3 regions of the Paenibacillus sp. FSL M8-0228 genome follow, and region 2 is predicted to be linked to each of the others. Evidence: riboswitches for the same ligand, from Rfam matches in the RefSeq annotation. Region 2 holds a riboswitch; each other region holds the start of a gene.
What was found. Region 2 has a riboswitch for thiamine pyrophosphate ahead of MKY98_RS04910 (ECF transporter S component). Riboswitches for the same ligand answer to the same signal wherever they lie in the genome.

Region 1: it holds a riboswitch for thiamine pyrophosphate, as region 2 does, so the genes downstream of both, MKY98_RS13995 (thiamine phosphate synthase) here and MKY98_RS04910 (ECF transporter S component) in region 2, are expected to answer to the same signal.
Region 3: it holds a riboswitch for thiamine pyrophosphate, as region 2 does, so the genes downstream of both, MKY98_RS02140 (ABC transporter substrate-binding protein) here and MKY98_RS04910 (ECF transporter S component) in region 2, are expected to answer to the same signal.

The regions. Positions count from the first base shown of each region.
Region 1 covers NZ_JBBOXA010000001.1:3,176,371-3,184,048, reverse strand. The annotation lists gene MKY98_RS14025 (hypothetical protein) at 1-736, shown strand, start outside; gene MKY98_RS14020 (hypothetical protein) at 787-1,266, shown strand; gene MKY98_RS14015 (hypothetical protein) at 1,307-1,702, shown strand; gene MKY98_RS14010 (hypothetical protein) at 1,704-2,258, shown strand; gene MKY98_RS14005 (hypothetical protein) at 2,245-3,234, shown strand; gene MKY98_RS14000 (ABC-F family ATP-binding cassette domain-containing protein) at 3,419-4,972, shown strand; TPP riboswitch at 5,067-5,175, shown strand; gene MKY98_RS13995 (thiamine phosphate synthase) at 5,440-6,033, shown strand; gene thiO (glycine oxidase ThiO) at 6,098-7,246, shown strand; gene thiS (sulfur carrier protein ThiS) at 7,243-7,446, shown strand; gene MKY98_RS13980 (thiazole synthase) at 7,449-7,678, shown strand, end outside.
Region 2 covers NZ_JBBOXA010000001.1:1,071,621-1,079,298, reverse strand. The annotation lists gene MKY98_RS04935 (MetQ/NlpA family ABC transporter substrate-binding protein) at 1-25, opposite strand, end outside; gene MKY98_RS04930 (methionine ABC transporter permease) at 228-899, opposite strand; gene MKY98_RS04925 (methionine ABC transporter ATP-binding protein) at 892-1,617, opposite strand; gene MKY98_RS04920 (energy-coupling factor transporter transmembrane component T family protein) at 1,757-2,548, opposite strand; gene MKY98_RS04915 (ABC transporter ATP-binding protein) at 2,523-3,974, opposite strand; gene MKY98_RS04910 (ECF transporter S component) at 3,974-4,570, opposite strand; TPP riboswitch at 4,822-4,931, opposite strand; gene MKY98_RS04905 (TatD family hydrolase) at 4,975-5,772, opposite strand; gene MKY98_RS04900 (polynucleotide kinase-phosphatase) at 5,793-7,678, opposite strand, start outside.
Region 3 covers NZ_JBBOXA010000001.1:472,474-480,151, reverse strand. The annotation lists gene MKY98_RS02150 (bifunctional 2',3'-cyclic-nucleotide 2'-phosphodiesterase/3'-nucleotidase) at 1-779, opposite strand, end outside; gene MKY98_RS02145 (pyridoxamine 5'-phosphate oxidase family protein) at 1,002-1,436, opposite strand; TPP riboswitch at 1,706-1,815, shown strand; gene MKY98_RS02140 (ABC transporter substrate-binding protein) at 2,010-3,053, shown strand; gene MKY98_RS02135 (MTH1187 family thiamine-binding protein) at 3,593-3,886, shown strand; gene MKY98_RS02130 (ABC transporter permease) at 3,883-4,659, shown strand; gene MKY98_RS02125 (ABC transporter ATP-binding protein) at 4,704-5,654, shown strand; gene MKY98_RS02120 (TatD family hydrolase) at 5,710-6,522, shown strand; gene nfsA (oxygen-insensitive NADPH nitroreductase) at 6,701-7,444, opposite strand.

The DNA of each region.
Region 1 (7,678 bases), 2.1 Mb from region 2:
TGATCGCAAAATCATGCATTCGCTGAACATGAGGTCGAACAGCACATACGAACATACGTACGCTGTTTTAGAGCATAATGCTAATGGAACTGCTACTCCTGAACAGTTATCCACAAATACTTGGCGTATCCTCCAAAAGCTAAAAGATTGGAATGATGAATACATCAAGTGGTGGGAAGTGCTGATTAGTTTGATTGTTGGGTACGCAGCCTATCAAATGCCTATGCTTTTATTATATTTGCAACGAAAAATGCGTCGGTTGGATATGAGGCATGAGGTGTATCAATTTCAAACAGTTATTTCCATTTTACGGGTTATGGAACGAATGTCTGTCGAGGAAATATTGGAGTGGCTGAACAGATTTTCAGTTGTATTCAAAAGACCTCTGCAAAAATGTTTGCTTCATTATGAACATGGGCCAGAGGCAGCTCTCGACTTGCTAAAAGAAGAAGCGCCTTTGCCGGAATTTCAACGTCTCGTGGATAAGCTTCATTTGTCTTTAGGTAAAATTACGATTCGAGAGGCCTTTGATGATTTGGAATCCCATATGTCCTACTATTTCGAACAAAGAAAACAGGAGTATGAAAAAATAATAGACAGTAAGGCTATCTGGGGAAGGATGATTGGTTTTGCCCCGATGTATGGTCTTATCTTTTTATATTTGGTGATTCCGTTGATCGGCATGAGCTTTGTTCAAATGGATAACTATTATGAACAAATACAAAAAATTCAGTAAGAAAGTTAACCTATGACTAATACAAAATAACAAGCTAGGGGAGAAAAATAATGAATAACGCATCAACAGCTTTAAAGGTAGCCGCTGGGATATTTTTGACCATCGCTCTAATTACGATTGTAGTTATACTATTTATTTCAGCCCAGGAGGCGACTAAAACGGCACAAAATAATTTTGCTGATATTCAGACCGAATTGTCTCAAGCCTCTTTTACGGTATATGACGGCACAACGATTAGCGGTTCCCAGGTGACCAATGCGCTGCGGAAGTTTCAGGGGAAGGACCAATTCGGCATTCAGATTAAAACCGGCAAAAATATGGCAGGCCAGTGGTACGGTAATGCTCTGAACATTAGCCCAGACAGTGAACAGTATGGCGCCGTGAATGGTGGCAGTGATAAGACAGGTAAAATCACGAATACACTTAATGAGAAAGAGAATGAATACGTAAATCCGAGTGGTAAATTTAAAGCTGAAATCGTCAAAGACAAATCGAACGTGGTACGTGGGTTGTTGTTTACCCAGTCCTAAGCACTACAGCAGAGATAATAATCATAAAGGGGATGAGAGTATGTCTGATCACGCTTCAAGTATGCTGCGGCTTGGTGTGTCAGTTATTCTGTTCATAACCGCATGTGTAACGGCAGCAGACTTGTCCAGCCAGCTGGATGGTGCACTGGAATTAAGATCACAGCAAGAGGAGCATTCTGAAGGGCGAATAGCCCGTACTGCTGGGGTGGGGTTGCCGGAGCGGATTAAAGGAACTCAGGTCATACAGGCAATTCGCATGAACTTACAGGAGGGGATTTCGATTCAAGTCGACGGGACAGAGTATGATGTATTTTCTGAACCGTTTGAGCCTGATGTATCGACCCTGGATGCTTCCTCATTATATTCCATGTACCCCCAGCGTAATGGGAATGGGGACATAACATCTGTACGTTTTGAGAAATTGGGGGAAGACTGAAGTGGTTCAAACAATATCGAAGCTGTTGGGGGCGCTGCTCGCTGTATTGCTTTTGTACATCGTACCCGCAGCTCAAGCTGCTGAACGGCAGGATGATATATCCGGGTTAAATACATATCATGCAACTGTACGTTTTGTTGATATGGTAAGAACCAAGGGTTACATTACACCGACGATGTATAACGATTTTATGCGTGATCTGGAATTGACAGGCAATACGTACGAAGTTGACTTGGAGCATATGCACAAAAAGTATGTACCGGACTATGCAGATGCCGCGAAGCCAGACAGTTTTCTGGGCAATTATGAAGCTGTATATGATGGGTACTATAATTCGCAAATTTTTCCTGTACTGTTTCCTGACAATCAGCAGCCAAAATCAGATCAGACGCGTCGATATACCTTGATGGCCGGGGATTATTTTACGGTCCGGGTACATATTACGAATCGGACTCCTGCGGACTTGTACAAATCATGGCTTCTTGGTGGGGCAGATAGCGGCAAGCCAGCAGTTACAGCTTCTTACGGGGGCATGGTTCTGAATGAGGATTACTGATTTTGCGGTCATATTTATACTTTTGTTTTTGCCCTTTGGTGTAGTTAGTGACTTACGGGTGCAGAATCAGCGTGAAGTGCAGCAGCTAGAAATGAAATATACGTCGGCTCTCCGTACCGCAGTTCAGGATGCAGGGGTTGTGCTCTCACAGAATGAACGTCAGGAACGCGAGGCCGGATACGGATCGGATAAGTTTTTTCGGGTAGATAAAGAAGCAGCGCTGATCACGTTCCTGCACACCCTTTTTCTTAATGTAGGCATTGATGGGGATATAGTAGCACAACGTGCATTATTGGATTACATACCGGCTATTGTAATTCTGGATTATGACGGTTATTATGCGTTCACCTCAGAAGCCTATACAGACGAGCATGGACAAGCTGCTATTGGCCACAAATGGAGCGAAAAAAAGCCATATGCCTATGTTGATTTAGTAGGCAACAGTGTGGGGTTCACCTTGGATAATTATGTGCACGCATACGATGCTCGGAATCACAGGTGGATAGAGGGCTTTCAAAAGGAACTTCAGGATCAGACCGCTATATCTTTGCTGAATAATTCAGAAACTTTTGAGCAAATACGTCGTTCCACCATTGTTCGCAGCGTTCAAGAGGACTTGGCGCGAATTATTAATGTCCATAACGAAAAAGCAGCGCGTAACGGCATAACTTATTCGTTCACGCTACCGATCATTCCGCAAGAGGAGTGGTACAACACGGTAGATGATGTGGGGCTGATCGCGTTTATCCAAGGCATTCCGGTTGGAGACAGGTATTACAATAACTATGGATTTGGTGGTGGGAGAGTCGTTAGAAAGCAAGACATTATCGGTGGCATAGAACCAGATACTGGAATAAAGTATTTTTATAGAGATTCATGTCCAGCTCCCTTTAAAGCGAGTGAACGTTTCACGGATGAAAAATCTGCAGCAGCTGCGGGTTACTTTGAGTACAAATGTTATAATGGCTTAAAATAATCACCCTCATGGGTGGTTTTTCTTTTTTTAGGCAGATCCATACCAAAAAACCTTAAAATTCACTGTTTTCAATATTCCGATATGGTTGCAGAATGTGCTACAATAAAGCTTTGAGAGAAACGAAATGCATATGAAATAAGAACAGTCGGCAATGCCGATGACAATAAGGAGCCAAAAACAGCTTATGAGTTTATTGACTGTAGAAAATGTATCCCACAACTTTGGGGACCGCGCATTATTTAAAAATGTTTCCTTTCGATTGCTTGCGGGGGAACGTGTAGGTTTGGTAGGAGCTAACGGTGTTGGTAAATCGACACTCATGAACATTCTCACTGGAAAATTGCTTAAGGATGAGGGTAAAGTGGAATGGACTCCACGTGTGCGTTACGGCTATCTGGATCAGCATACCAAGCTGACACCGGGCAAAACGGTACGTGATGTATTGAAGGATGCTTTTCTTCCTTTGTTGGAATTGGAAAAGGAAATGATGCAGATTACTGACAAAATGGGGGATGCTTCTCCTGATGAGTTGGAAGTGTTGCTGGAACAGATGGGTGAAATTCAGGAGCAACTGGATATGGGGGATTTTTACCTCATTGATGTGAAGGTTGAAGAAATGGCGAATGGACTAGGTCTGTCGGCCATAGGACTGGATCGGGATGTATCCGCACTTAGTGGCGGGCAACGGACAAAGGTTCTTCTTGCTAAGTTGCTGTTGGAAAAGCCGAATGTCCTGCTGTTGGATGAGCCTACCAACTATTTGGATGTAGAGCATATTGAATGGCTTACGCGCTATTTGAAGGACTATCCCTATGCCTTTATTCTTATTTCACATGATACTGAATTTATGAACCAGGTCGTTAATGTTATTTACCATCTTGAATTTGCCAAGATGACCCGTTATTCAGCTAATTATGAAAAGTTTCTCGAAATGGCGGATCTGAACAAAGCCCAGCATATTGATGCTTATGAGAAGCAACAGGATTTTATTAAGAAACAGGAAGATTTTATTCAGCGTAATAAAGCGCGTGCCTCTACGTCAGGCCGAGCAAAGAGCCGTGAAAAGCAGCTTGATCGGATCGAACGTATTGATAAGCCTGAAGAAGCCGCAAAACCAACCTTTCAATTCAAAGAGGCACGTGCAAGCGGAAAGACGGTATTTGAGGGTATTGATTTTGAGATTGGTTATACACATGCCCTTTTGCCTAAAATGTCCATGACGATTGAACGTGGCGAAAAGATTGCAATTGTCGGCTACAATGGTGTCGGTAAATCGACATTGCTCAAAACCATATTGGGAAAAATTCCGCCAATCAGTGGAAAAACTTATCAAGGTGATTTTTTGCAGCCCGCTTATTTTGAGCAGGAAGTAAAGGCCGAGAAAATTACACCGATTGACGATGTGTGGAATGAATTTCCGCATTTGAACCAGCATGAAGTACGAGCGCATTTGGCGCGTTGCGGTTTGAAAAATGAGCATATCACGCGTCCGCTATCTGCGCTCAGTGGTGGAGAACAGGCTAAAGTCCGTCTTTGCAAACTGTTAATGCGTGAAAGCAACTGGGTACTGTTCGATGAGCCTACCAACCACTTGGATGTTAAAGCAAAGGATGAGCTGAAACGTGCCTTGAAGGAATACAAAGGGACCGTATTGCTTGTATCTCACGAACCGGACTTTTACGAGGATTGGGTAACCAAAACGTGGAATGTGGAAGAGTGGTCAAGTAAAGTTAACTAAAATCAGCTAAATCCAGTTCCAGCAAATTTCACACGAAGTGGGGTTTGCAGAATTAGAAAAATATGCTAAGCTATCTTTAGCTTATACAATAAAATAGTCACACTAGGGGAGCCGCCCATGCGGCTGAGACGGAATAAATGGATTTCGGACCCTTTGCACCTGATCTGGGTTATGCCAGCGTAGGGAAGTGAGCGCCGTACAAACAAGGCAACACCATCTTTATTTTTGTTTGTGCGTGGGACGATACACGTATACGGATTCATGGTCCGTTCGATTATTGGACGTTCGTTAAACCACTTCCTTGGGGAAGTGGTTTTTTTGCGTTTCGTTCATTTTAAGTAGTTCGAGCTTCCGTAGACGATTCACATATAATCCCCTTTCATTCCTGCTGGTAGACGTGGCTGGCTAAGCTTAGATCCTTTAGTCCAATGTGAGGTGAAGACAAAATCGAATTACACGCAATTTCGATGGAAAAGGGCACTTTTGCACAAGCCGCCCAAGTGGCTGCTGTGATTTGTCCGTATGTTCATTATGTACACGCACGTTTAAAACAGAATGGTGCCTCTGCATTGCTTTCTTTGACTCGCAGCCTGGTGGAGCAGGAAGTTCCTTTGCAACAAATTGTAGTAAATGATCGTGTGGATGTAGCTTTACTTACTTTGGTCGGAGCCGTTCAATTACCAGCTAATGGATTACCTGTTGTGGATGTGAAAAGCCTACTTCCAAAGGGTACACGCTGTGGAGTGTCTGTACATTCCTTGGAGGAGATGCAAATTGCTGAGCGGGCAGGAGCGGACTATGTACTTTATGGTCACGTATATGAGACCCATTGTAAGCCCGGTATTGTACCGCGGGGTTTAGCTCAGCTTGAACATATTTGCAGGTTGTCGAACATTCCGGTGATTGCGCTAGGCGGCATACAACCGCATCATATCCCGGAGCTTTATAGGGCCGGAGCAAGCGGAATTGCGGTGATGTCTGGTATATGGGAGGCTGAGTCGCCCGTTGCAGCTGCAATGGAGTATAGGCGAATGGCAGACCTTGTAGTTCACAGCCTGTAGCGAGAAAACGAGAGTAGAGGCAAGCTGAAAGCAGAAGGGTTTATGGAGAGGAGATACGGAACAAATGCTAAAGATACACACAGAGGAAAGAGCGATTGGACACGCTGAATGCTTGGTCATAGGTGGAGGTGTCATCGGCAGTTCCATTGCTTATCATGTGGCCAAGGAGGGAAGAAGTACGATTATGCTGGAACGATTGATCCCGGGTGAGGGAGCCTCAGGAGCAGCGGTTGGAATGCTGGCAGCGGAAAGTGAAGAGTTCACCGACTCTGAGCTATCACGATTTGCTCGCATAAGTCGAGATGCATTCCCTGAGCTTGTCTGTGATCTAGAGCGTTTGTCAGGTATTTCGGTGGAATTCCGTACTGAAGGGTTTGTGACCCCTTTCCGTACGGAGACTGAAGGCCAAAAACGCTGGAAAGCTGCTAAAACGCGAAAGGGTGATTGTCCTATCTGGTGGGATGCGAAAGAATTGGCCCGACGAATTCCAGGTTTGGATGAACAAGCGATCGGGGCAATATATCGTTCAAAGGAGACACAAGTGGCTCCTGTCCAGCTTTGCCGTGCTTATGCAGGTGCTGCTGCGGTGCTGGGAGCAACGGTATGGTCTGGTACACAGGCAGAGCAACTGGTCATACAGGATGATCGAATTTGCGGTGTCCGCACAGATAGTGGTTTTTTTTCCTGCGATCAGGTCATTATTGCCGGAGGCTTGGATAGCATGAAATTGCTAGCGCAGGTTGGGTTTGAATATCCACTTTATCCGGTCAAGGGCGAAGCGGTAGCGGTCTCCTTGAAGGATCACCCGTTAGAATATACCATTTATGCTGATGATATTTACCTCGTGCCTAAACAGAATAACGAGCTTTGGATTGGGGCAACGAGCCTTCCACATCAATATGACGAAGAGGTGACCGTAGGAGGCTTGGAGGGGTTGTTGGCACGTGCCTCTGCCTGGCTGCCGCGCGTCCGTGAAGCTTCTTTTATACGCGCTTGGGCGGGCTTACGTCCGCAGGCTGTATCAGGTCATCCTTTTATAGGCATTGTTCCTGGGGTCGAGGGCGTATATGCTGCAGTCGGGCATTATCGCAACGGTGTCCTGCTGAGTGATGCTACCGGGCGTGCGATGGCAGCTATGCTTAATGGGGCTTGTGCAGCAGAACTTGGGATAAGTAGTTTTTCTTCTGAGCTCCTCAAGGAGAAAAGCTTATGAAGCTGACGATTAACGGCCAGAGCCTGACCTTTTCTAATCGAATCACTCATGTGAATCAATTGCTACATGAGCTTGATGTAAAGGTGAAAACCGTAGTGGTGGAGCTGAATCGGCATATATTGACCCGTGAAGATCATGATGAAGCGGTACTGAAAGATGGAGATTGCCTAGAGATTGTACATTTTGTGGGAGGCGGTTGATTATGTTAACCATTGGAAAAGCATCTTTTACCTCGAGGTTATTGTTGGGAACAGGAAAATTCTCTGATCTGGATATCCAATCCCAAGCCGTAGAGGCTGCTGAGACGGAAATATTGACGTTTGCTGTACGGAGATTGAACTTGGAGGAACGGGATAAGCAGCATTTTCTCGATATGCTGGATTTGAGCCGGTATACACTTCTTCCCAACACAGCAGGGGCTACAACAGCAGA
Region 2 (7,678 bases):
TTTTCATGTTGTTTTTCCGACTCATTCGATGTGGAACCTCCAAAATTAGTTGTGATCGGGAAGATAAAAATGAGTTACAGCATAGCCGCTTCGCGTGCAGATTGTTCTTCCGATCGCTGACGCTTCTCCAGAACAATTCTGCCCGCTCCGCTTTGGAGGCACTGTAAAGTCATTTTTATTTCCCATAGTGGGCGGTGCAAGTGTTAATGAAGAGATTCATAAACCATTTACCGCTTGTCGATCCGGCGGGATATGGTGCTTCCAGTGAACTGGATCGTTTGTACGAAAATAATCATGACGACGATGGTGAACGCCATCAAGCCTGTTTCAAAACGCTGGTAACCGTAGCGGATGGCAAAATCGCCTACCCCGCCACCGCCCACAATGCCCATCACCGTGGAGTAGGAGATGAAGCTAATGGTGGACGTGGTCAAACCCAGTACAAGCCCAGAACGAGCTTCCACGTACAGAAATTTGAAGATAAGCTGAAGAGTGGATGCCCCCATAGAAGTAGCGGCTTCAATTACACCCTTCGGCACCTCAAGCAATGATTGCTCCACCAGCCTCGAATAATAGGCGATGGCCACCACTGACAAGGGAACCGTAGCAGCCATCGTACCCAGCGCCGTCCCTACGACCAGACGTGTAAATGGAATCATAAACACGACGAGCAGCAAAAACGGGAACGAGCGAATGACATTGACCACACTGTTCAATAGGGTGAACAGCAGTCGATTTTCATATTTTTGCCCTTTGCCGCACAAATACAAAATCGTTCCTGCCGGAAGCCCTAACAGTACAGCTGCTGCGATGGAAATCCCTACCATGATAAACGTCTCTCCGATGGCTTTCCATATCTCAGACTGATATTGCGCAATGATGCTCAGCATTTCATTCATCAGCTTCACCTGCTTTCGCTGTTGAACCTACCGCAGCGTCAGCTACACGTTGCGTGGAAAGCAGCTGTCCATCCCGCATTTCTGATACATGGGTACAAATGTTGCGTACCACGTCCATATCGTGCGTTACAATTACAATGGTAACTCCCAGTTCACGGTTGATCTCCCGTAACACGCCCAGAATATCCGCGGTCGTCTGCGGATCAAGCGCCGAGGTCGGCTCATCACACAGCAGCACCGCAGGTCGATTCGCCAGCGCTCTGGCTATCGCTACACGTTGCTTTTGGCCTCCGCTCAATTGTGCCGGATACTGTTCTGCTTTATCAGCTAAACCGACGAATTGCAGGCATTCGCGCACACGTTCTGCTCTCTCTTTTTTCGCGACACCTGACAGCTCCAACGGCATTGCTACATTTCCACTGACCGTCCGATTGTGAACAAGATGATAATGCTGGAAAATCATCCCTATGGATCGCCGCGCTTCACGGAGACGTTTTTCCGGCATGCGAGTCAGATCTTCCCCGTTCACAACCACGTTTCCCTCATCCGGCCTTTCCAATACATTCATCAACCGGAGCAAGGTAGACTTACCGGCACCGCTGGCACCTATAATACCGTGGATTTCCCCCTCCTCCACTTGAAGGGACACGGATTGAACCGCATGAAATTGGCCGCTTGAGGTGGTATAATGCTTGTTTACCTGATGCAGCGTAATCATGAAACCTGGCCTCCTGATGATCCATTTCTCAGGGAAAATGTAATAAGCCCGCCAGCCCAGGCGGGTCTGTACGAGCCGTCAATTCCCATTGCATTAATATACCACAGAGCAGAAAACGGGCAAAGCCTTTTGACAACAATTAACGTACATCCCACACCCCTACATAAGGAAAGCAAATCCCAAGTCCCCAAGCCAGCGTAAGCATGACGACAAAATAGAATATGAATACAATATCTATAGCCGAATAGCCGATCGGATAATAATACGTTCGCTTGGTTTCATTGGTAAAACCCTTGGCTTCCATAGCAATAGCAATGCGCTGAGCACGCCGAATACTTTGAGCGAGTAGCGGAATCGCATACCTGCGAAGCGTGGCATACATATTCCATTTGGACACATGCTGATGTAAACCTCGAATACGGTGGGCTTGTCTCAATGCCTGGAATTCCTCCACCATCATAGGCATCAACCGCATGGCTGCCAAAAAGCTGTATGCATACTTCGGAGGGAGCTTCCATTGCTGCATCAGTGAATAAAAAAGGTCCACCGGACGAGTCGTTAAGCCAAACAGCAACCCCACCGCAGCCATACTCAGCGCACGAAAGCCCAGATGCATGCCCCGATAAAAACTTTCCTGTGTAATATGGATCAGGCCCCATGTCCACCAGGTCGTCATCCCTTTACCAAACATCATCATGCCTGTTGAGGTTGAAATAAACACCAATATAAAGGGAGAACCATACAGCAGCAGCCACTTCCATGGATGGCCTGACCAGATAAGCAGCAGCAGCATAGCACACGCAACATTAAACATGACATTCGGATCATGGATGACTATAACGACCACAAACAGTATGGAAAACATCACGAGCTTTAGACCCGGATTCACGCGATGCAGCCATGTTTTATGATGGGGAAAGGACAGGTTCATACTGTAGTTCCCCTTTCTGAATCCGCCATATATCGGTACAATATCGACGGACAATTTCCGGGTCATGCGTGACCATCACAATGGCTGTGCCTGCCGTTCTCAGCTGCTCCAACATATCCAGCATGACAAAGGTATTACGCGCATCCTGCCCAAAAGTCGGTTCATCCAGCAGCAGCACTTCCGGCTCACGGATCATAGCCGTAGCAATACTCAACCGCCTTTTTTGACCCAACGAAAGCTGATACGGATGACGCTCGTCCAGCTGCTCCAGTCCGAACTGTACGAGCATCCGATTCACCCGCTCCCGGCACTGTTCAGCACTAAACAAGCTCTTGGGTAACGAATACTCTAGTTCCTTTCGTACGGTGTGTGCTACGAATTGCAGCTCGGGATTTTGAAACGCGAACCCGATACGCTCTGCCAGTTGTTCCGTACTGCCTACCTCAATTCCGCACACGCTATAACGCCCCTGTGTTCGAAGTAAGCGCATCATGGAGAGCAGCAACGAGCTTTTGCCAGCCCCGTTTTCACCAACCACGCCAATCCAGTCGCCAGGCTTCACCTGCGCATGCTCCACGTAAATCACTGAACTTAAACCGCGGAGGCCGCTAAAATGTTCCAACTCCAGCACATCAGTCCCCGCACCATTCTGTTGCGTCACTGCTTCACTCCAACGTGGCGAAGACGATTCATTCCATACTCCCGGATACCACACGCCGTACTCGGACAATGCCTGCCGGTGCACATGAAATACTTCTTCGGCCCTTCCATCTGCAATGATCTCCCCTTGAGCAGAAAGCACCACAATCCGATCCACATCATGGACAATTTCATTAATTTTATGCTCCACAATCACCAGTGTCTGGTCTACCGAAATGTTGCGAATGGTATCCCACACCTGTGTAGTGCCTTCCTCGTCCAACAAAGCCGTGGGCTCATCCAGAAAAAGCACTTCTGGCTCCATAGCCAGCACAGACGCAATCGCCAGCCGCTGCTTCATTCCCTGTGACATGCTGCCAATGGGCATATGTATATCATCCGTCGATAGACCCACCTGTATCAGCAGCTCGCGAATACGGGATCGCATCTGCTCCCGGGGAACCTGATTATTTTCCAACACAAAAGCCAGTTCCTCATCTGCATATGACATACAGAACTGCGTATCAGGATCTTGAAATACAATACCTGAGACACTTGGGATTACAGCAGCATCGCATTTCATAGGCACTTCTATCGTGCGTGGAATCAGACCGCTTAACACTTGGAGCAGTGTTGATTTACCGCATCCACTCGGTCCCAGTAGCAGCAGCTTTTCCCCCTTGCGGACAGACAAAGACATATTGTGAAAAAGCAGCTCTTGCTCACCGGGGAATTTCAACCGTAGCCGGGTGATCGAAGCCACCACATCTTCGGTTGCCCGGCTCATCAATCCAGCCCCTTATAATCTTGTTCCGTTGCAGGCCTCAAACTTCGCGTGACTCCGGTTACCTCCAATGCCTTAGCCAGATAGAACGCGAATACCCCGGCAATCACAATACTGCCAATCATCCGAAATCCAATATACAAAACATAGTTCCAAGTCGATAGCTGATCAATATACCCGTAGCTGAAGTCTAAAATCAGAGAAGTGACAGCCGCCCCAGCCGCAGCTAGCGAAGCAACCCACAGGTTTGCGTTCCGATACAGAAAAGCCGCAAAAAACAGCTCCGCTCCCAAGCCTTGCAGCAGGCCATAGTACAAGGTGGACATACCCCATTCGCTTCCCAAAAAAGCACTGACCGTTGCCGCTGCCACCTCTGCCAAAATCGCAACACCCGGCTTGCGAATGATGAGATAAGCAAACGTACCTGCCATAAACCACATGCCATACATCAGTTGCTCGGCGTGTAGACCCAATGGTTTCATCAAATCATAGGCAGGTCCCCATATTTTGTAGATCAACCCGAACACAACAGCGATCACAATCGTGACCAAAATATCCGTCAGTTTCAACCCTTTGGACGCTCTTACAGCAGTATTCATTATTGCGTGCTCCCCTTTTTCCTTATAGTTGGCCTCTTGGCCATGAAAAAAAGCTTGTCTGGAGCTGAATCTCCAGGCAAGCTTTATGCGCAGTAAAAGGTGAAGCACCATACAAAACATCATTCGTCGATATGCCTTATATAACCAGTAGTCTAAACTACTACACTGATACCCAGCCAAGTCAGGATCAAGGTAAAATGCTAGGACATACATTGAATCTATCGACAACCGCAAAAAAAAAGCGGCATTCCTGTATAGTGTTCTTGGTTTCTCTACGCTGGCATTACCCAGATCAGATTTCACGGTCAGTGGCAAGGGCCACCCTCTCAGCCTGACTTTCTCAAGCTCCCGACAATGCTTTTTAATTCACTATAATATATACCACATCTATGGCTTTGACAATCCTATAATCCGAAGAAACGTTTAGCCGTTTCCGTCGTCGCGATTTCGATCTCCATCATGCTTCGACCTGTACATTCGGCTATCGTAGCAGCAATGTGAGCGAGATACATGGGCTCATTACGCCCTTCTTTAGGCTTCACAGGCAAATTACGCGGGGTCAAAAATGGAGCATCCGTTTCAATCATCAGACGGTCCAAGGGAATATCTCTGACCAGTTCACGCAGATGCTTCCCCCGCCGTTCGTCGCAAATCCAGCCGGTGATTCCGATATACAGTCCCATTTCTACATACGTACGCAATTCCTGTTCCGTGCCGGTAAAACAATGCACTACCGCTTTATCGACAAGCCCTTGATACTCCCGAAGCATAGCGACAAAGTCCTCATGTGCATCTCGTTCATGCAGAAATAACGGCATTTTCAGCTCACCCGCCAGTTGGATTTGCTCGCCAAACCATCGGCGCTGCACATCACGTGGCGAAAAATCACGGTTATAGTCCAATCCGCATTCCCCTATGGATACGACCTGCGGCTGACCCGCCAACTGGCGGAGCTGCTGAATCGTGTCTGCACTGCAGTCTTTGGCATCATGGGGATGCACGCCAGCTGTCGCATACAGCTTGCCCGGATAACGCGCTGCATACTGAGAAGCTTCCCGACTGCTGCGGACACTGGTCCCGGTAATAATCAGCGGTGAAATCCCTACAGCCGCGGCTCTCTCTACCACCTGTTCCCGATCTGCATGAAACGAACGATGCATCAAGTTCACACCAATATCAATTAACGGTGTACCCCTTTCCATCTCAATCCCTCCCTCGCAAACTACAATCTTGGATCAATCGGCTCTGATTCCAGAGATAGTGCGGCAAGGACGCATTCATGAATACGATCTACCGTATCCTTGCGGACAAAACGTTCCACGCCTTCCATACCAAGCGCTCCTTCCATCAGGGCATGACGCTCCTTTTTGTTCGTTCGACGCTGCTTCAGACGCTTTAAATTCTCAGGGGCAAGATAATCCATACCGTAAATGATGTGCAAATACTTCCGGCCTCTCACCTTGATTGCAGGCTGAATCATCTTGTCCCGATTTTTCATCAAAAAGCGTTCCGGCTTGATCACAATCCCCTCATGACCATCCTCTGTCATCTCGTTCCACCAACGAATGACCTCTTCCTCGCTTGCTTCGTCCGTGATCACGCGATACTCTGTCTCCATAAACAGGGAAGACAGCCCAGCCAGCTCCCGGTTTTGCTCCATATGCCAAATATGAGAATGGTCAAAAAAAGTCTTTCCGCTGTGTGCCAGCGTATGAAACGGTGCGATACGAATCTCATCCAGACCGTCCACATCCCAGCAATATTTTTGAAAAGCCTCTTGAAACGTCACGGCATTCGCGTACTTCTGTTCCATTTCCTCCAACCAGTCTCCAACCTCTCGGCCCGCAACCTTCGCCTGCTTCAGCTTGTCTACCAGCTTACTGCGATCCAGCAGAGCTGCTTCACCCACATGCGCATACTGTGCAGCAATCAATTCCCGAGCCTTGAGATTCCACGGTACAATTTCCGCATCCAGCAACACAAAATCCGTCTGGTTCCGTTCAAAATATCCGGCAGTCCGTAGATCCACATTCAGCTTTTCCAGCACTTGCTTCCCAAGGCTTTGTTCAAAGAAAGCTCTCCCGCTCCGACTGTAGATCGTGCCCAATGTCGGGTAGCCTACATACTCGACAGCGGCCTGTTCGTTTTTGAATAATAGCAAAATAGCCCGGCTACCCATATGTTTTTTCTCGGCCACCATCGTTTGTACCCCTTGCCCGCGATAATAAGCCAGCGCTTCACGCGGATGCTCCAGATAACCTTCCTCTGCAGACACCGCTGGAGCAGGACTCATGGTCGGTGGAATATACACCAGTTCCTCTATCGGTACTGTCACATGTGACACGGCATCTATAGCGGTTTTGACCGATTCTCCTTGAACGCGCACTTCGCCATACGATTCCGTCAGTACACTGTAACCAGCGATGAGCTTGCGTAAATTCGGCGGGGAAAACCGTTTTCTCTGCCACCGGACAAGTGGGCTATCGGGATCATTCGCATAATTCTCATGTGCCGGAACGCTGACAAATTCCTTTTCCGGAAAACGATAAGCGGTTAGCATACCGCCAAATACCACACCCTGATCAATATTCACCGTCTGATTCACAAGGGTAGGCTGCGGTCTAGGATCATGTCCCCATACTACTATTTCTCCCGATTCATGGTCTACGAACCAATCTTTGCGGATTGGTTTTCCGTCTGCATCCTGTCCTTCCGTATCTCCATAACGGCAATAATCAGAAATACGTGCCGACTGTTTGCCGATAAAATGATCCTTAATCCCCGCATGAGCCACGACCACGTGTCGCAATCCATTCCTGCCAAAAATAAGATGTGAGGGTGCATGTAGCAGAAAGTCCCTTAACTCGCTTCTAAGCTGTTCCGCCGCTGCCTTGCCCGCTTTTTGTTCATACTGGGCCAGTTCCTCTGCAAATCGTTCATCCCCATGACTGAGAGTCACCTTTCTTCCATCAAGGTAACGGCCGATTTTCCAGCCATGATTGCTGTCAATCATATACGCTAGTCCAGCATCCACGTGCTTTTTCCAGAACTGCACCGCTTGTAACGATTTGGGGCCACGGCTCATCACATCCCCGACAGATACCAGTC
Region 3 (7,678 bases), 600 kb from region 2:
ATCAGTGGCGTTTGTGGCACATCCTCATAACCGGTATGCGCAAGCACGACAATAATGTCAGCACCTTCCGTCTTCATTTGAGGAATAAACTTTTTCGCCGTTTCCACAATATCCTTCGTAACGACTTTATCCTTCAAATTGGCTTCATCCCACTGCATAATTTGAGGTGTGACCAGACCGATCACACCCACTCTGAGTGTATGCTCTTCGCCCTTCTCGTCCGTTACTGTTTTATCAAGAATCTGATAAGGGGTAAAATAATTCTTAGTAGCTTGGCCCCCTTTATCAACATAAACGTTCGCATTTACATAAGGAAAATCAGCTCCCTTGAGCGATTTGTCCAGAAAGTCGAGACCGTAGTTGAATTCATGGTTGCCCACTGTAGCTGCATCATAGCCCATCAGGTTCATCATCTTGTAGACCGGATGGACACCGCCTTCTTTCTCAAAGGTTTTGTTGCGGGCCATATAATCGCCTAATGGGTTGCCCTGCAGCAAATCACCATTATCGAACAGCATACTGTTTCTTGTTTCACTACGTGCCTTCTGGATCAAGCTAGCTGTACTAACCAAGCCATACTCGTTGGTTTCTTTGTCCGAATAGTAATCGTAGTTCATCAGGGACGCATGGATATCCGTTGTTTCCATGATCCGCAAATTCACCGTAGCGCTATCACGAGAATCACTAGCTGCCCAGGATGGAGCGGCTGAAAACACCAGCATGCTACAAGCTACAACTGCTGCTGTAAACCCTTTAAACCAATTTTTACGTAATAACAAAATATACCCCTCCTCATTAAGGTGTATGCCTCATATACATACTTTTGCACATATATGTAAGCCTTGAACTCACCATTTCTATTTTAATCCAACGCCAGACAAAAGAGTAGTCATTTACTTAAAATTATTTATGAAAAAATAATTAATTTTCTCAAACATAAAAAAACCAGCAAACCTCCTGAAAAAATTGGAGATTTACTGGCTTATCCATTTATATTCGTATTATTTCTTCCACACCTGGCGCTCCGTTTGCTGACCCACATACTCAATGCGAGTCGGATTCACGTCCAGAATGACATAATCGGGATCGTCCGGTCCGGAAAACCACTCCTTCAAGGAGTCGTTCCACACTTGTTTGCGTAGCCCCTCATCAGCTGTAATTTGGACGGTAGCCTCCACTTCAACAACTTCCTTCGTACCGCCAACCTCATAACCCAGCAGCAGATAAGCATTCGGATTGTCCTTTAGCTCATCCACTTTATGCGTTTTGCGATCTGTCGCCAGATGAATGTTCATTCCATCGTTAAAAAGGGCCATATAGCGTACTTTCGGTTTGCCACCCTCTACCGTACCTAACGTACAAAATTTGTTGTTATCCAAAGCCTTCACAATGGCTTGTTCCAGTTGGTTGCGATCCAATGTTTCCGTTTTACCCACAGTACAACAACTCCTTTTCACGAATTAGAATTCTCTACGCCATGCCATTGGGCACCAGCCCATCTGAACCTACCTGCGCAGCTGTTCTGAAAATAACATGACCGGATCGAATCGGATTGATTCATACTCATTTTCAGATCAAAGCTCACAGTAAAAGTGTACCCTGTCGTTCGGCAAATGAACCGTTATCTCTCCCTTCATGCTGGACAGACCTGCATTCAAAGCATATAATCGTCGTAGTAAACCCGAATAAATGAACCCATTAAACCATACAATGCCAGGGGTGCTGGAATCGGCCGGCTGAGAGTGTGTCCCAAGACACTGACCCTTACAACCTGATCTGGGTAATGCCAGCGTAGGAATGCTTAAGCAAGATGTGCCTTTTTTACATAGGACCATCCCTTACTTTGGTATATACAAGCGCAAGCGTCCCGGAAACTCGGGGCGCTTTTTTTGTTGAGGATTAAGTTGTTGGAAAGATCGCGTCCGGCAGATGTTATTTTTATGAAAATGGGAAACTTAAGCTGTCTGATTGGATGGATAACGGGTAATCAAAAGGAGAGAACACTAACGATGAAGCGCATGAAAATATTAAGCCTGGGACTGATCAGTCTGTGGCTCTTGGCCCTGACCCTGACCGCTTGCGGTGGAAGTCCCCCTACATCCCAAGAAGCGGCTTCCGCTACCGACACTCAAACGTCTACTCCGGCAAAGGGGCTCAAAGATGTTAAAATCGTGCTCGACTGGACACCCAATACGAATCATACGGGACTCTATGTCGCCAAGGACAAAGGATTTTACGAAAAAGCAGGTTTGAATGTCCAAATTGTTCAACCTGGTTCAGGCGGAGCCGATCAAATGGTTGCTTCTAATGCTGCACCTTTTGGTATCAGCTACCAAGAAGGCGTCACACAGGCCCGCACGCAAGGTGTGCCGCTTGTATCCATCGCTGCGGTGATTCAGCATAATACCTCAGGCTTCGCAGCCCCGGTAGATCGCGGAATTAAGAGCCCGAAAGATTTTGAAGGTAAAAAATACGGCGGTTGGGGCTCTCCCGTAGAAGAAGCGGTCATGAAATCCATCATGGATTCAGACAAAGGCGATGTGAGCAAAGTGAAGATCGTCAACATGGGCAATGCAGACTATTTTACAGCCGTGAAGCGGGATATCGACTTTGCCTGGATTTTCTACGCATGGACCGGAATCGAGGCCCAACTTCGAGATGAGCCATTGGATATGCTGTATGTAAAAGATTATTCCAAAAGCCTCGACTACTATACGCCTGTAATTGTGAGCAACGAACAGACGATAAAAAATGATCCCGAGCTGGTCAAAGCGTTCATGGACGCTACCGCCCAAGGCTATGAATACACTATCGCCCATCCGGAAGAAGCCGCGGACATCTTAAGCAAAGCTGTACCGGAGCTGGATAAAAAACTGGTACTTGCCAGCCAAAAATGGCTAAGCCCACGTTATCAGGATGATGCCGCGCAATGGGGCGTGCAAAAAGCGGAGGTATGGCAAAACTATTCGGACTGGATGTACGAACGCAAGCTGCTCAGCAAGCCTTTGGAAGTCGATAAGGCCTTCACAAACGACTTCTTGCCCAAGCGCTGACCATTTGTTAAACCACTAAATAAGACTGAACTAGAGAAGTGAACGAAGCCCTACTACGCAGTCGGATGGTGCTTCCCATCGCCACCGCCCCGGATTTCTTAATAAAAACTTATGATTAGTGTAGAAATCCGGGGAGGTTATGCTTCCGAAGCGAGCTTTCCTACGGAAAGCTTTTAAAGCGAACGCTAACGCTTGTACAGCACCATTCCGCCCACTTCGTTCTCGTTCAACTTGGTTTATTCTTTAGTTTCATATTATCTAAGCGCTAAGTAGGTGCGCTTGTGTGTTAAAAATGCCGCACAAACCAGCTTTAAAAATAGGGTGCTTTTAAGGCGGGCAGCAGCGGAGCGGTTCATTTGAATCTGGAGAAGCGGAGCGTTCGCCTTTGCAGGGGAATTCTTACCTTTGAAAACTTAAATAATCCAAGAATCCCCCTGCAACAGCGATCGTAAGACCAAATGAAACGCGGAGCGGTCTCAAACGCCTTAAACCACCCTATTTTCTCTAAAACACTCCAAATGAAGGACAGGTGAATTTGCATGGCTAATACACTGCTCAGTATTCAAGTAATCCCTAAAACTCCTAATAACGAGGACTCTTACCCGTATGTAGATAAGGCGATTGAGGTCATTCAGCGCTCCGGTGTCAAACATCAGGTGAACCCATTGGATACGACCATGGAGGGCGAGCTCGACGAGTTGCTGAAAGTGGTTAAAGAAATGCATGAGGCTTTGACGGAAGCGGGCAGTCCCAGCGTCATTTCACAGATCAAAATCGCACATAACCCACAAGGCATCAGCATGAACAAGCTGACCGAGAAATATCGCCCATGAATCCGAAAGGCAAGAACGCATCCTGGTGGAAAAGCGTATGGCCGCCCCTTGTGGCGGTCCTCTTCTTTTTAGCAGCCTGGCAGGGGGCGGTTTCCTATTTACATATTGAATCCTGGCTACTGCCAGCTCCATCCCTCATCGTACAGGAGGGCATGGCCCAGACGGCGCTGCTTGGTGCCCATACATGGGCTACAATTCGCCTGACACTTGTGGGATTCGCTATAGGGACAGCAACGGGACTGTTGATCGCCATCGTTCTTCATACCATTCCTTTTCTCAAATCCGCCCTGTATCCGCTGCTTATCCTGAGCCAAAACATTCCGATCATCGCCCTGGGGCCGCTGCTCATGGTGTGGTTTGGTTTTGGCATGCTGCCCAAGCTGATGGTCATTACCTTAGTATGCTTTTTTCCCGTGGCTGTAGCGACCATGGACGGGCTGACACGGACGGACCGTATGATGATGAACTATATGCAGATGTCGGGTGCAGGTCGCATGGCTATTTTTATGAAGCTGGAGTTGCCACACTCGTTGCCGCAAGTATTCTCCGGCATCAAGATTGCTGCCACCTACAGTGTGATGGGCGCAATTATTGCCGAATGGATTGGTGCGAGCGAAGGAATCGGATATTATATGCTGCTGCAAAAATCGGCCTATCGCACGGACCTCATTTTTGCCGCCATCGGCATCATTGTCGCGCTCAGTTTACTGATGTTTGTCATCATAGTACTACTGGAAAAATGGCTGGTTCGCTGGAAACCGGATCAGGAATAGCTTCCTCCTTGAATTAAATACAGCAAAGAAAGGACGTGGCACATATGAGTCTGCATCCGACTGACTTATCATCACACAACGTTGCTAATGAACAACGAGCCGGGGACCAGCAGAGTCCTTCGACTGCCCCTTCTGCTCTGGAATTGGACGGGATCAGCCTCGCCTTCCGCGAAAAGCGAAGCTTACTGCCCGTGCTGCAGGATGTATCCCTCACAGTCAAGCCGGGAGAATTCGTTTCTCTCATCGGTCCGTCAGGCAGCGGAAAAAGTACGCTGTTTCACATCATCGGCGGGCTACTCAAACCACAGCAGGGACGTATCCGTATGCACGGACGAGACATGACTGGTGAACGTGGGCATATCAGCTATATGCCACAGCAGCCCGCCCTTTTCCCGTGGCGCACCACGCTGGATAATGTACTGCTTGGGCAGGAAAATGCTCCACGTAAAAATACAGCAGTCCCCCCTCAGTACGCCAGTGAACGCGAACGTCGCAAAGAAGCCCTGCAATGGCTCGAGCAGGTTGGACTAGGCAAATTCGCCAAGGCGTATCCACATACGCTGTCTGGTGGAATGCAACAGCGTGCAGCCTTTCTTCGCGCACTGCTCAGCCCGCAGGAATTAATGCTGCTGGATGAGCCGTTCAGCGCACTCGACGCGCTGACACGTGCAGATATGCAGCAATGGTTACTGCGGATGTGGGAGAAGAACCGCCGCTCTGTGCTGTTCATTACCCACAGCATTGAAGAAGCGCTGCTGCTCTCCGACCGCATTTATGTGCTGTCAGCGCGACCTGCTTCGGTGGTGCATGTCGTAGATGTCCCTTTTCCCCGCCCGCGTAGGGAAGAAATCACCCTCGATCCTCTCTTTATTGAATGGAAGCGAACCATGACCGGCTGGATGCGTGAGGAAAAGTACAAACTGGACGGCGACATGGACAATGCTCAGAGCGTTCACAAGAATATCCCGGAAGATGGATTGAATCGGCATGAGTGACGTAAAAGTTCGATGTGCATCGAAATGGAACAGCCAAACAAAGCTAGGCTTGGATTTGACCACAACAAGACCCGCTCCATTAATCGACGCGCACATTCATGTAGACAGCTACCCGCCCGAGCAACAGAAGCTATTGCTCGCTTCACTTGCTGATAGCAGCGTCCAAGCTGTGATAGCCGTGTCGATGCATCTGGACTCCGGCCGAGCCAATCTACGGTTAGCCGAGCGTTACCCTGGGCTAGTACGGCCAGCCTTTGGCTTTCATCCCGAACAGGCCCTTCCACCGCAAACTGAGCTTGACCTCTTGTTCGACTGGATGGACGAACATGTACAGCAGATGGTCGCCGTGGGTGAAGTCGGCTTACCCTATTACAATCGGCTAGAAGCCTCGCAGAGCGGAGCTCCTTTTGACCTCGCTCCCTACATAGTGCTACTGGAGCGTTTCATCCAGTTTGCAAGCAAGCATAGCAAGCCCATTGTCCTGCACGCCGTTTATGAAGACGCAGACATCGCCTGTGACCTTCTGGAACGTCACGGCGTCATGCAGGCGCATTTTCACTGGTTTAAAGGCTCTGCCGCCACGACCGAACGTATCGCCCGGAACGGCTATTATGTCTCCTTCACACCGGATCTCCTGTACGAAGAAGAGATCCGCAGTTTGGCAAGACAGTATCCGTCTGATCAGATCATGGCAGAGACAGACGGTCCCTGGCCGTTCGAGGGTCCTTTTACCGGACAACAGACACATCCCCGGATGACTGCCGACGTCATTCGCGCGTACAGCAAGCTGACCCAGCAAGATGAATCTGCCGTCCATCAATTATTTTATGAAAATACGAGACGCTTTTACTCACTATCTGATGGATAAAGATATACCAGCTGTTTACTGACTGGAAGGTTTACAACCACAACATGCAACCAAAGCAAAGAACCTCCTTATTTACGCGGAACTTCATCATACGTAAATAAGGAGGTTCTTGTATTTTCAAACGTATATAGCTCAAATGTACTTGTATTTTGCAGAGTTTTTTGTCGCTACTCAAATTTTATTGCTTCAGGAAACCCTTCTGTTCCAAAAATGGCTTCAACTGCAAGCGTGCTGGCTCGGTCAATCTTCCGGCCATTTGCTCAGACCATGGCGTAGAGCGTTGACCGCCCGTACGTTCCTTCAAATATTCCGCTGATGTGTGATCGTATACCTCTACAGCTTTCATCGTCTGATTTTTGTCGTAGCCGTTCATATGCAAAACACCGGACAGCGGAAGGCGTGGACGCAAGCCCGTTTCCTGATCCGGTACACCAATACACATACCGAATACTGGATACACCAGCTCTGGCAACCCTAACAACTCAGACACCTCTGCTATGTTAGTACGAATGCCGCCAATGTAGACGATGCCCAAGCCCAGTGATTCAGCGGCTACCGCTGCATTTTGTGCAGCTAACGCGGCATCAATGGTCGCAACCGTATAATTTTCAACGGACCCCTCATAGGAAGGCTGACCTGGCTGATGGTGGAGCGTGACCTGTTTCAAGCGATACAGGTCTGCGCACCATACCAAAAACGCAGGGCATTGCTCAACGTAAGCCTGCCCTCCTGCCAACTCCGCCAGTTTTGTTTTCAAAGAAGGCTCGGTAACGGCGATAACGGTATATGCCTGCACATTGCTGGACGAGGAAGCCATTTGGCCAGCTGCCACAATAGCTGCGAGCTGCTCGTCGGTAATGGGGTCTGACTTGAATTTTCGCACAGACCGGTGATTCATCAACAAGGAAATCGTATCATTCATGACTGCTTCACTCCTAATCCATAATATAAGCTCTTTATCTACTTCAAGCTGTGAGTATACGAAGAAGTTCTTGCATGCTTGCATGGCACTCCTACAAATATTATGGAACTTTCGCGAATGATAAGCAACCTGACGTAATGAAAGTTGATGGTTTTAAAAAACCAAACACAACAAAAAGCAAGCACGCAGAGAAACCAACCAATTGCGCGTACTTGCTCTATACTCTGATAATAA